DNA from 2 places in the Neorhizobium galegae bv. orientalis str. HAMBI 540 genome. Region 1 is predicted to be linked to the other one. Evidence: riboswitches for the same ligand, from Rfam matches in the RefSeq annotation. Region 1 holds a riboswitch; the other holds the start of a gene.

Region 1 (4,394 bases):
ATCTTCAGCAGCCGCTCAGCCTGGGCCGCCATCTCTTCGCGGGTCGTGGCGATCGTTTCGCCGAGCAGCGCTGCGGCTTCCGGCAGGTTGGGGGTGACGACGGTGGCGAGCGGCATCAGCTTGTAGGTGACGGCGTCCACCGCATCGAGTGCCAGCAGCGGCGAGCCGCCCTTGGCGATCATGACGGGATCGAGCACGATCGGCACGGTATCGCGATAGAGGCGCAGCACGTCGGCAACTGCCTCGGCGATTTCGGCATTGGCGATCATGCCGATCTTCACCGCGTCGACCCGCACGTCGAGAAAGATGGTGCGGATCTGGTTTGCGACGAAGGCGGCGGGCACCGCATGCACCCCGGTGACCCCTTGGGTATTCTGGGCGGTCAGCGCGGTCAGCGCCGCCATGCCATAGGTGCCGCGGGCCGCAAAAGTTTTCAGGTCCGCCTGGATGCCGGCGCCGCCGGAAGGGTCCGAACCGGCGATCGACAGGACGTTTTTGATGCTCATGTGCGTGCCCTTTCGATTTCCGCGGCAATTCGGCGGGCGGCGGCTTCCGGATCGGGCTGGCCGCAGATGGCGGACACAACGGCGATGCCCTTTGCGCCGGCGGCGAGTGCGGGGCCGGCATGTTCCGCCTTGATGCCGCCGATCGCGACCGCCGGAACCGGCGCCATGGCGACAATGCGCGCGAGGCCGTCAAAACCGATCGGTTGCTTGTGGTCGGGCTTCGTATTGGTCGCAAACACCGGACCGATGCCGACATAATCGACGATCGATGGGTCCACCCGCCGCGCCAGGTCCTCGGTTTCGACCGAGAGGCCGAGGATCATGCCATGGCCGGCACGCTGCCGGGCCATCACTGCCGCCATGTCGCTCTGGCCGACATGCAGGCCCTCGGCGCCGATCGCGATTGCTGCCTCCACGTCGTCGTTGATGATCAGGGGCACGCCGGTGCCGGAAAGTACCGCCTTCAGCGCCCGGCCGGTTTCGATCAATTTTGCCGTATCCGCCTGCTTGTCGCGCAGCTGGATCATGGTGACGCCGCCGGCGACGGCCAGCCTTGTCGTCTCGATCATGCCGATCTCGCGGCAGAGATCGGGATCGAGGACGAGGTAGACGGAAAGGTCGAAGATCTTTTTCATGCTGCGACGATCCTTGCCTTTGCATCGAGCGTCTCGCCAGTCAGCGCCGCGAGACGGTCGAGGAAGATCGGCGAGAAGAAGCCGGGACCGGAGGCGGTGAAGGCCGCTTCCTCGCCCGCGACCGCGAACATCGCGAGTGCGGCGAGTGTCGCCTCGAAGGGGTCGTCCGTGGTCGCAGCAAAGGCGCCGACCAGGCAGGTGAGCGAGCAGCCGAGCGCGGTGACGCGCGGCATCAGGGCAGAGCCGCCGAGGATGCGGACCGAACGTCGGCCGTCGGTGACGAAATCCACCTCGCCGGTAACAGCCACCACGCAAGCCTTCTGCTGGGAAATGGTGATTGCCGAGTCTTCCGCTGCCGAGACGCTGTCGCCGCTGTCGACGCCATGGCCGCTCGACTGGCTGCCGGCCAGCGCGATGATTTCCGAGGCGTTGCCGCGGATGATAGTGGGCCGCAGTTCCATCAGCTCTGCAAGCGCCGCGCGACGATAGGCGGTGGCGTAATGGGCGACGGGGTCGAGCACCCATGGCCTGCCAGCTTCTGCGGCGGCCGAAGCTGCCGCCTTCATGCCGGCCAGGAAATCCGGCGACAGCGTGCCGATATTGATCGTCAGAGCCGCCGCGATGCGGGCGAACTCGCCGGCTTCTTCCTTGGTGTGCACCATGGCGGGCGAGGCGCCGGCCGCAAGCATCACGTTGGCGGCAATGTTCATCGCCACGAAATTGGTGATGTTCTGAACGAGTGGGTTTTTCGCGCGCATCGCGGTCAGCAACAGGCCGGGGGTTTGTCCAAGGAGCCCAAGGGGCATTGTCGTCTGCATGTCTGCCTCGTTCGGCGGGGCAGGCGCGGGGCGCAATGTTGAACGCCCGGACGACTCCCTCCGCCAGCATGATCTGGTTCAGGTTCTAAGGGTGCTTCTCAGCCCGGTTTTGCCGGACGCCCCTGTCTTCACCATGGCTTACAGCAAAGATAATGCGCTTCGCCAGTGATTTTTTCTGATTTTGGGCCTTGCAGCTCTAGTCGCTAGAGGTTGTAGAGACGGGGCTCGATCCAATGGGAAAGACACGATGAACGCGACGACACAGGCACGATACAAGGTTGGGGGCATGGATTGCGCCAGCTGCGCGACGAAGATCGACACCGCGGTGCGCCGCATGCCGGGCGTCGAGGACGTGTCCGTTTCGGTCGCGTCGGGCACGATGACTGTGAAGCATGACGGGACCGGCGATCTGGGTGCGATCGAGAAGAAGGTCGTAGGGCTTGGGTATTCGCTCAGGGCGCTGGGTCAGAAGGCCGGTGAGGATGCGCGGCGGCGCGGTGTCGAGGGGTTACCCCCCTCTGCCCTGCCGGGCATCTCCCCCTCAAGGGGGGAGATCGGCAAGACGCACGACCACCATCATCATCATGACCATGACGGCGGGCAAGATCATTCCCACCACGACCACAGAACAACAGAAATCGAAGACCTGCACGGCCATGATCACGGGCCGATGGACGGGCCGTGGTGGAAATCGGCCAAGGGCCGCCTGACCATCCTGGTCGGCATTGCGTTGGCGGTGGCTTACGGGATCGGCCATCTGGTGCCGGCCTATGACGCCTATATCTTCACCGCCGCGATGCTGATCGGCCTCGTGCCGATTGCCCGGCGCGCCATCATGGCAGCACTTGCCGGCACGCCGTTTTCGATCGAGATGCTGATGACGATTGCCGCCGTCGGCGCTGTTGTCATCAATGCGTCGGAAGAGGCCGCCGCCGTGGTCTTCCTTTTCCTGATCGGCGAATTGCTGGAAGGGGTGGCGGCCGGCAAGGCGCGGCAGAGCATCCAGAGCCTGACGGCGCTGGTGCCGAAAAACGCGCTGCTCGAAGAAAACGGCCAGACCCGCGAAGTACCGGCCGATCGCCTTGCCGTCGGCGCGATCATCCTCGTTCGTCCCGGCGACCGCATTTCGGCGGACGGCGTCATCATCGCGGGCGAAAGCGCGATCGACGAAGCGCCGGTGACGGGCGAAAGCACGCCGGTCTCCAAGGGCATCGACGACACGGTTTTTGCCGGCACGATCAACGGCGATGCCGCCTTGCGGGTTCGCGTGACGGCCGCCGCCGAGGACAATACGATTGCCCGCGTGGTGCGGCTGGTCGAGGAGGCGCAGGAGAGCAAGGCCCCGACCGAACGCTTTATCGACCGGTTCTCGCGGTATTACACGCCGGGTGTCGTCGCAGTGGCGGCGCTGGTCGCCATCCTGCCACCGCTTGTCGGCGGTGCGTCCTGGAGCGAGTGGGTCTACAAGGGCCTGGCGATCCTGCTGATCGGCTGCCCCTGTGCGCTGGTCATCTCGACGCCTGCCGCAATCGCCGCATCGCTGTCGTCAGGTGCCCGCCGCGGCCTGCTGATGAAGGGTGGCGCGGTACTCGAAACGCTCGGCAAGATCACCGCCGTCGCGCTCGACAAGACCGGCACGTTGACGGCCGGCAGGCCCCAGGTGACCGATGTCATCGCCTTCGGCCGCAATGCGGAAGACGTGCTGCGCTTTGCCGCCGCGCTCGAAACCGGCTCCAGCCATCCGCTCGCCGTCGCCATCCTTGCCAAGGCTGCCGATGACGAGGTCGAGATTCCGGCCGCGACGGATGCCAGGGCGCTCGGCGGCAAGGGCGTCACGGCGATGGTCGAAGGCCAGGAGGTGTTTTTCGGTTCGCCCAAGGCAGCGGCCGAGCGGGTTTCGCTGCCGATGGCGCATGGCCGCCGGATCACCGGCCTCAATGACGAGGGCAAGACCGTCTCGGTGCTGGTCGTCGGCGGGGTCCTTGCCGGTGCCATCGCCATGCGCGACGAACCGCGTCCCGACGCCAGGGCCGGCCTGAAGGCGCTGACCGATGCCGGCATCAGGACCGTGATGCTGACCGGCGACAATGCTCGCACCGCGACCGCGATCGGCAAGGATCTCGGCATCGAGGTACGTGCCGAGCTGATGCCGGAAGACAAGAGCCGCATCGTCGGTGAGCTGAAAAGCGAGGGTTACGTGGTCGGCAAGGTCGGCGACGGCATCAACGACGCCCCGGCACTCGCAGCCGCCGATGTCGGCATCGCGATGGGCGGAGGCACCGACGTGGCGCTCGAAACTGCCGATGCCGCAGCGCTGCACGGCCGGGTCGGCGACATCGCGGCGATGATCGCGCTGTCGAAGCGGACGATGCGCAACATCTACCAGAACATCTCGATCGCGCTCGGCCTGAAGGCGGTCTTCCTGGTCACGACCA
Region 2 (6,267 bases), on a different replicon from region 1:
GCGCGATCATATTGGCCGACATGGACGGTTATGCCGAAATGAACGAGGTCTGGGATGCCTGGGTTTCGGGCATGGCTCCGCCCGCCCGGGCCTGTTTCGAGGCGCGGCTTGCCAATCCTAATCTGAAGGTCGAGATGATCATGGTGTGCGCTGCGGCATCGACCAAGGCGGAATAGCAGGCATTCCTGCGAGACCAATGCAAGTTTTGCATGGGTGCCCTGAGGCTTTGTTGCTTTTGCAGGCAGGTGAGAAGGATTATATCCCTGTCATCGAACGACGCCGGAGCCAAGAACGGTTGCTGACGTCAGACAGTCTCAGGAAAGGGACCCGATCATGAACGTAGCACGCTCTTTCAACAACTGGCGCAAGTATCGTCAGACCATCACCGAACTCGGCCGCATGACCAGCCGCGAACTGCAGGACCTCGGTATTGATCGCTCCGACATCCGCAGCGTCGCCCGCGCAGCCATCGGTCGCTAATCGCGATATTGCTGCCTGGACCATTCACGACGCCCGCCATTGCCGCGGGCGTTTTTGCGTCAGAAGATGCTCCGCGCACCCGGCCTCTTTCAGACTTTCACTCCCCCGTTTTCCGGTATGCGTTTTCAGAATAGCTGCACTGCAACATAATGGCTATCAATCGTGCAGGATTGGTGTATAGTCATACTTATCGAAGCAATGCACCTCCTCCCGCAGAGCTTCGTGTTATCAGACGGCCCATTCCTCCTCCCAGGGACGTCTGTAGGAACGGTGGCACTCCTCCTCCCAGCCGCTGTTCGGTTCTTTACGGAAAGCCTGCCGCACCTCCTCCCGCGGCAGGCTTTTTCGTTTTGGGGCTGAGGGTTTTCCAGAATTCAAAATCGCGCGTTTAACCGAGGTCGCTCAGGCGGCATCCGGCGATATCGATTCGTGCCTGAAAGTCGAAGACACGGCGAGGCGATCCGTTGCCGCATCGCCGAGAAGGGGCCGCCCGCCGGAAACGGGCTTCTGCGGATTCTCACGGCAACCGAATCTCCATGGCAGCCCAGAATCGCAGCCACCACCGAAGCGCCGGGAGAGATGATTCGCGCCCGGCGCATCGTCTTGTCGACCGCCCCTTTTCTTCCTCGCGCCCGGTCTTCTCTTCATTGCGAAGCCTATGTCGGCGAGGTGGGCCTGGTGCAAGGGAAGATCGTAACGATCGGTTAAAACCAGGCCCTCCAAGAGCTTCTTGTTTACCAATTGTTAACCATATCGGGGCTAAAAAACGGTCACGATTTCTTTACGCAGATGACCAAAATGCTAACAGACGCTCGCGCTATCCGTATCAAGGGCCGTTCTTTTCTGGCGGTCGTGCTTGCTCCCGATCTTCCTTTCGACGATTGGCTCGTCCGGCTGGATGATCTCGCGGCGCGTTCCGCCGGGTTCTTCCTTGGCCGACCGGTCGTGCTTGATGTGACCGATCTGCCAATCGATCGCGCTCAGTTGAAAGAGCTCATCGCCGAGCTTGCCGGGCGCAGCGTCAACATCATGGGCATCGAAGGTGGTCGTCCTTCGATCCTGGGGCCTGGCATGCCTCCGGCACTCAAAGGTGGCCGGCCGGTCTCCGACGATGCGGTCGCCAAAGAGCCGCTCATCGAGCTGCACAACAGCGAGCAGAAGCCGTCAGTGCCCGAGGTGCGTCCGACCTTGCAGTCCATCGTCATTCGCGATCCCGTGCGGTCGGGGCAGTCGGTGATCTTCCCCGAAGGCGACGTGACGATCATCGGATCGGTCGCCTCGGGAGCTGAAATTATCGCTGGCGGATCGATCCATATCTACGGGACCCTGCGTGGCAGGGCCATGGCAGGATCGCTCGGAAACGCATCCGCGCGCATCTTCTGCCGCAAGCTCGAAGCCGAGCTTTTGGCAATCGACGGCATCTACAAGATGGCGGACGACATGGCCCCAGGCCTTCGCGGACATTCAGTCCAGCTTTGGCTCGAAGGGGATTCGATCATGGCAGAGAAACTTATTTGAGCCGTAACCGGCCAGCAAACAGGAGAGCAAGATGGGGAAAGTCATCGTAGTCACTTCAGGCAAGGGCGGGGTTGGCAAGACGACTTCGACTGCCGCACTTGGAGCGGCTCTGGCTCAGCGAAACGAACGGGTTGTCGTCGTCGATTTTGACGTCGGGCTGCGCAATCTCGACCTGGTGATGGGCGCCGAGCGCCGGGTCGTCTACGACCTGATCAATGTCATCCAGGGCGAAGCCAAGCTCACGCAGGCGCTGATCCGCGACAAGCGGCTGGAGACGCTGTTCCTGCTGCCGGCATCGCAGACGCGCGACAAGGATAACCTGACGCCCGAGGGTGTCGAGCGGGTCATTACCGAATTGAAGCGGGTCTTCGACTGGGTCATCTGCGATAGCCCCGCCGGGATCGAGAGCGGTGCCACGCTCGCCATGCGCCACGCCGACATGGCGGTGGTTGTCACCAATCCGGAAGTCTCGTCCGTCCGTGACTCGGACCGCATCATCGGTCTGCTGGATTCGAAGACGATGAAGGCCGAGCGCGGCGAGCGGATGGAAAAGCACCTGCTTCTGACGCGCTACGATTCCAACCGCGCTGAGCGGGGGGATATGCTCAAGGTCGAGGACGTGCTGGAAATCCTGTCCATCCCGCTGCTCGGCATCATCCCGGAGAGCATGGACGTGCTGCGTGCCTCCAATATCGGTTCGCCCGTCACCCTGGCGGACGCCCGCAGCGCTCCGGCCATGGCCTATTTCGAAGCTGCACGCCGGCTCGCAGGAGAGGTTCTGCCGATCACGATCCCCGGGGAGAAGCGAGGGATATTCGGCAAGATCTTCGCACGGAGGGCCGCATGACGATATTCAATCTCTTCCGCAAACAGCGCTCCGCACCGACGGCGCGTGAACGCCTGCAGGTGCTTCTCGCCCACGAACGCTCGTCGAACGGCTCGGACCTCGTATCCTTGCTTCGCGAGGAAATCCTTGCGGTGATCGCCAAGCACGTGCAGGTCGACAGCGACAAGGTGCAGGTCAAGATGGACCGCGACGAGAACGTCACGATCCTCGAGATCGACGTCGAGATCCCATTGGGTGCCGTCAGCCAGGCTGCCTGAGCCGGCAGCATTCGGCCAACTCGAATTTTGAAACGCGGACAACCTGGTTGTCCGGGTTTCGTATTTCGCCTTCTTGCGCGAAGGAAGACGGCCGGCTTGGCATCTCGCTCGGCCGGCAGCTCCTCTCGACCGTCTCTGCGCGCTGAGTGGAAATGGCCGCCAATCCGGCCGGCTTGACAGGATTGCTGAAAACCGACAGTTATCGTCGTAATTCCGAGGGGGGCATCTTGACGATGCTGAGATGGCGGTGAGCCGGACCCTTGAACCTGATCCGGGTCATGCCGGCGTAGGAACGGAAATAGGCGTCGACCGACGGCACTTTCTCTTCTCCGCTTCACCTGGGTCTCCGTGATTGACTGATCTGGAGATCGACCGATGACATCCATTTTCGCCATTTCCGTAAAAGGGTATCCGGCCGCCGTTTCCAGTTTCGACGCGTAGCAGCATGCGCGCGTTCCATGCGGGTATCGGCCTCGTCCTGCTCATCGCCCTCTGGCAAGCCGGCGTCTGGCTGTTTGCTCCACCCCACTATATTCTGCCGTCGCCTGTAGCCGTCGCGTCCGCCTTCCTGCGGCAGCCGGGTTTCCTGCTGCAGAACAGCGCCGTCACGCTGATCGAAATCGCGCTGGGCCTCGCGATCGGGGCTGGCCTTGGCATAGCCACGGCCTTCGGCGTTGCGGCGCTGCCGCGGCTCGGCCGTCTCGTTTGGCCGATGGTGCTGATCCTGCAGGCCTTTCCCGTCTTCGTGCTGGCGCCGATCCTGGTTCTCTGGCTGGGCTTCGGCCTCGCCTCGAAAGTGGCGATGACGACGATCATCATCTTCTTTCCGGTCGCCTCCGCCTTTGCCGACGGCCTTCGCCGCACCGATCAGGAAATCCTCGACGCCGTTTCGCTGGAGGGCGCCAGCCATTGGCAGACGCTGGTGTCGATGCGCGTGCCGCTGGCGATCCCGAGCCTCGTTTCCGGCCTGCGGGTCGCCGCACCGCTAGCGCCGCTCGGTGCGGTCGTTGGCGAATGGGTGGGCGCGTCCGGCGGGCTCGGCTTCGTGATGGTCCAGGCCAATGCCCGCATGCAGACCGACACGGTGTTTGCGGCGATGGTCATACTCGCCATTCTCACCCTCATTTTGCGGCTTCTCATCGACTGGCTGACATCCGGTCTCGCCCCCTGGGCCAGCGAAGCCGACCCTGAATCCTCATCCGCATCAAGGAGTTCCGTCCGATCATGATCCGTATCCTCACCGCGTCCCTCATCGCGCTGGCAAGCCTCGCCGCGCCCGTTCCCTCGCAGGCGGCCGACAAGCTCAGCGTGCTTCTCGAATGGTTCGTCAATCCGGATCACGCTCCGATGGTGATCGCCCAGCAGCGCGGACTGTTCGCCTATGCCAATCTCGACGTCGAGCTCATTCCGCCGTCCGATGCCTCCGCGGTGCCGCGGCTGGTTTCGGCCGGCCAGGCGGATATCGGTATCCACTACCAGCCAAACCTCTATCTTGATCATGAGGCTGGCCTGCCGCTCGTGCGGTTCGGCACGCTGGTCGAGACGCCCTTGAACACCGTCACGGTGCTGGCGGACGGTCCGATCAAGAGCCTCAAGGATCTGAAAGGCAAAAAGGTCGGCTTTTCCGTCACGGGTTTCGAGGATGCGATGCTGAAGCGCATGCTGGCCTCCGAAGGGCTTTCCAACGACGACGTGGAGCTGATCAACGTCAATTTTTCTCTCTCACCGTCGCTGATCGGCGGCAAGGTGGATGCGACACTCGGCGGGTTCCGCAATTTCGAGCTGACCCAGATGAAGCTCGAAGGCCATGCGGGGCGGGCGTTTTTCCCTGAAGAGCACGGGGTTCCGGCCTATGACGAGCTGATCTTCGTCACCCGCCGCGATTCTGCTGGCGATAACCGGCTGACGCGTTTCCTGCATGCGGTCGAACAGGCCTCGATCTTCATCACCAACCATCCGCAGGAGGCCTGGCAGCTTTTCATCAAGGCCTATCCGAGCCTTGACGACGAGTTGAACCGCACCGCGTTCTTCGACACGCTGCCGCGTTTTGCCAAGCGTCCGGCCGCACTCGACCAAGGCCGCTACCAGCGCTTCGCCGCCTTCATGAAGGAAACGGGACTAATCAAGGCAGCGCCTCCGGTCTCCGACGTCGCGGTCGAAATCAAATAGGCCAAGTTGCTGATATCGTTTGATTTGAGCTCCGGGGTTCGCGTAACGTGATTTTCATGCCAGACAGGCTTTCCACGTTACGTGACCCGGAGTTTGCTTGACCATCGGACTTGCCCATGCGGAACTGATCGCGGTTCTGTCCGCCGTCACCGGCGACGAGCCGCGCGTGATGACGGTACGCTCGGGAGATGCGCTGCCGTCCGGGCCTTTCGAGCTCGGCCATCGCAGCCTGCAGGCCGGGCTTCGCGAATGGGTCGGCGACCAGACGGGCCATCCCCTCGGTTATCTCGAACAGCTCTATACGTTCGCTGACCGCGACCGGACCCATGAGGATGCCGAGGGGCGGACGATTTCGATCAGCTATCTCGGCCTCGTTCGCGAACAGGCAGCGCCCGGTGCCGGAAAACCCGGCTGGCACGGCTGGTATGAATATTTCCCCTGGGAGGACCATCGCGGCGGGAGGCCGGAAATACAGGCGGCCATCACCGACCGCCTGCAGGATTGGGTCGCTTCGGAAACGGCGCGCCGCGAACACCGCCAGCGCCGCGTCGATTTTGCCTTCGGCCTTGACGGTGCCGCCTGGAACGAGGATCTCGGCCTGCAGCGTTATGAACTGATGTATGAGGCTGGCCTCGTGACCGAGGCGGGCTGCGCGTCAGCAAGAAGTTTTGGCCGTTCCATGTTTGCCGATCACCGCCGCATCCTGGCGACCGGGATCGCGCGGTTGCGCGCCAAGATCAAATACCGTCCGGTGGTCTTCGAACTGATGCCGGAGAGTTTTACGCTGTCGCAATTGCAGCGCACCGTCGAGGCGCTGGCCGGCCTCACCCTGCATAAGCCGAACTTCCGCCGGCTGATCGACCAGCAGGAACTGATCGAGGAAACTGGCGAGGCGACCAGCGAGACCGGCGGCCGGCCCGCCAAGCTCTTCCGATACCGTCACGCGGTCCTCGAAGAGCGCGCGCTGTCGGGTTCAAAACTTCCGCTTTCACGCAA

The links. Region 1 has a riboswitch for thiamine pyrophosphate ahead of thiM (hydroxyethylthiazole kinase). Riboswitches for the same ligand answer to the same signal wherever they lie in the genome.
Region 2: linked by a shared signal. The riboswitch ahead of RG540_RS11945 (ABC transporter permease) and the one ahead of thiM (hydroxyethylthiazole kinase) in region 1 are both predicted to bind thiamine pyrophosphate.

Annotation. Positions count from the first base shown of each region.
Region 1 covers NZ_HG938354.1:143,456-147,849, forward strand. Annotated here, with positions in the region: gene thiD (bifunctional hydroxymethylpyrimidine kinase/phosphomethylpyrimidine kinase) at 1-506, opposite strand, end outside; gene thiE (thiamine phosphate synthase) at 503-1,141, opposite strand; gene thiM (hydroxyethylthiazole kinase) at 1,138-1,959, opposite strand; TPP riboswitch at 1,998-2,093, opposite strand; gene RG540_RS23245 (heavy metal translocating P-type ATPase) at 2,207-4,394, shown strand, end outside.
Region 2 covers NZ_HG938353.1:2,410,944-2,417,210, reverse strand. Annotated here, with positions in the region: gene RG540_RS11965 (RidA family protein) at 1-176, shown strand, start outside; gene RG540_RS31400 (DUF1127 domain-containing protein) at 334-480, shown strand; gene minC (septum site-determining protein MinC) at 1,270-1,998, shown strand; gene minD (septum site-determining protein MinD) at 2,030-2,845, shown strand; gene minE (cell division topological specificity factor MinE) at 2,842-3,102, shown strand; TPP riboswitch at 3,309-3,412, shown strand; gene RG540_RS11945 (ABC transporter permease) at 3,548-4,330, shown strand; gene RG540_RS11940 (ABC transporter substrate-binding protein) at 4,327-5,271, shown strand; gene RG540_RS11935 (NUDIX hydrolase) at 5,369-6,267, shown strand, end outside.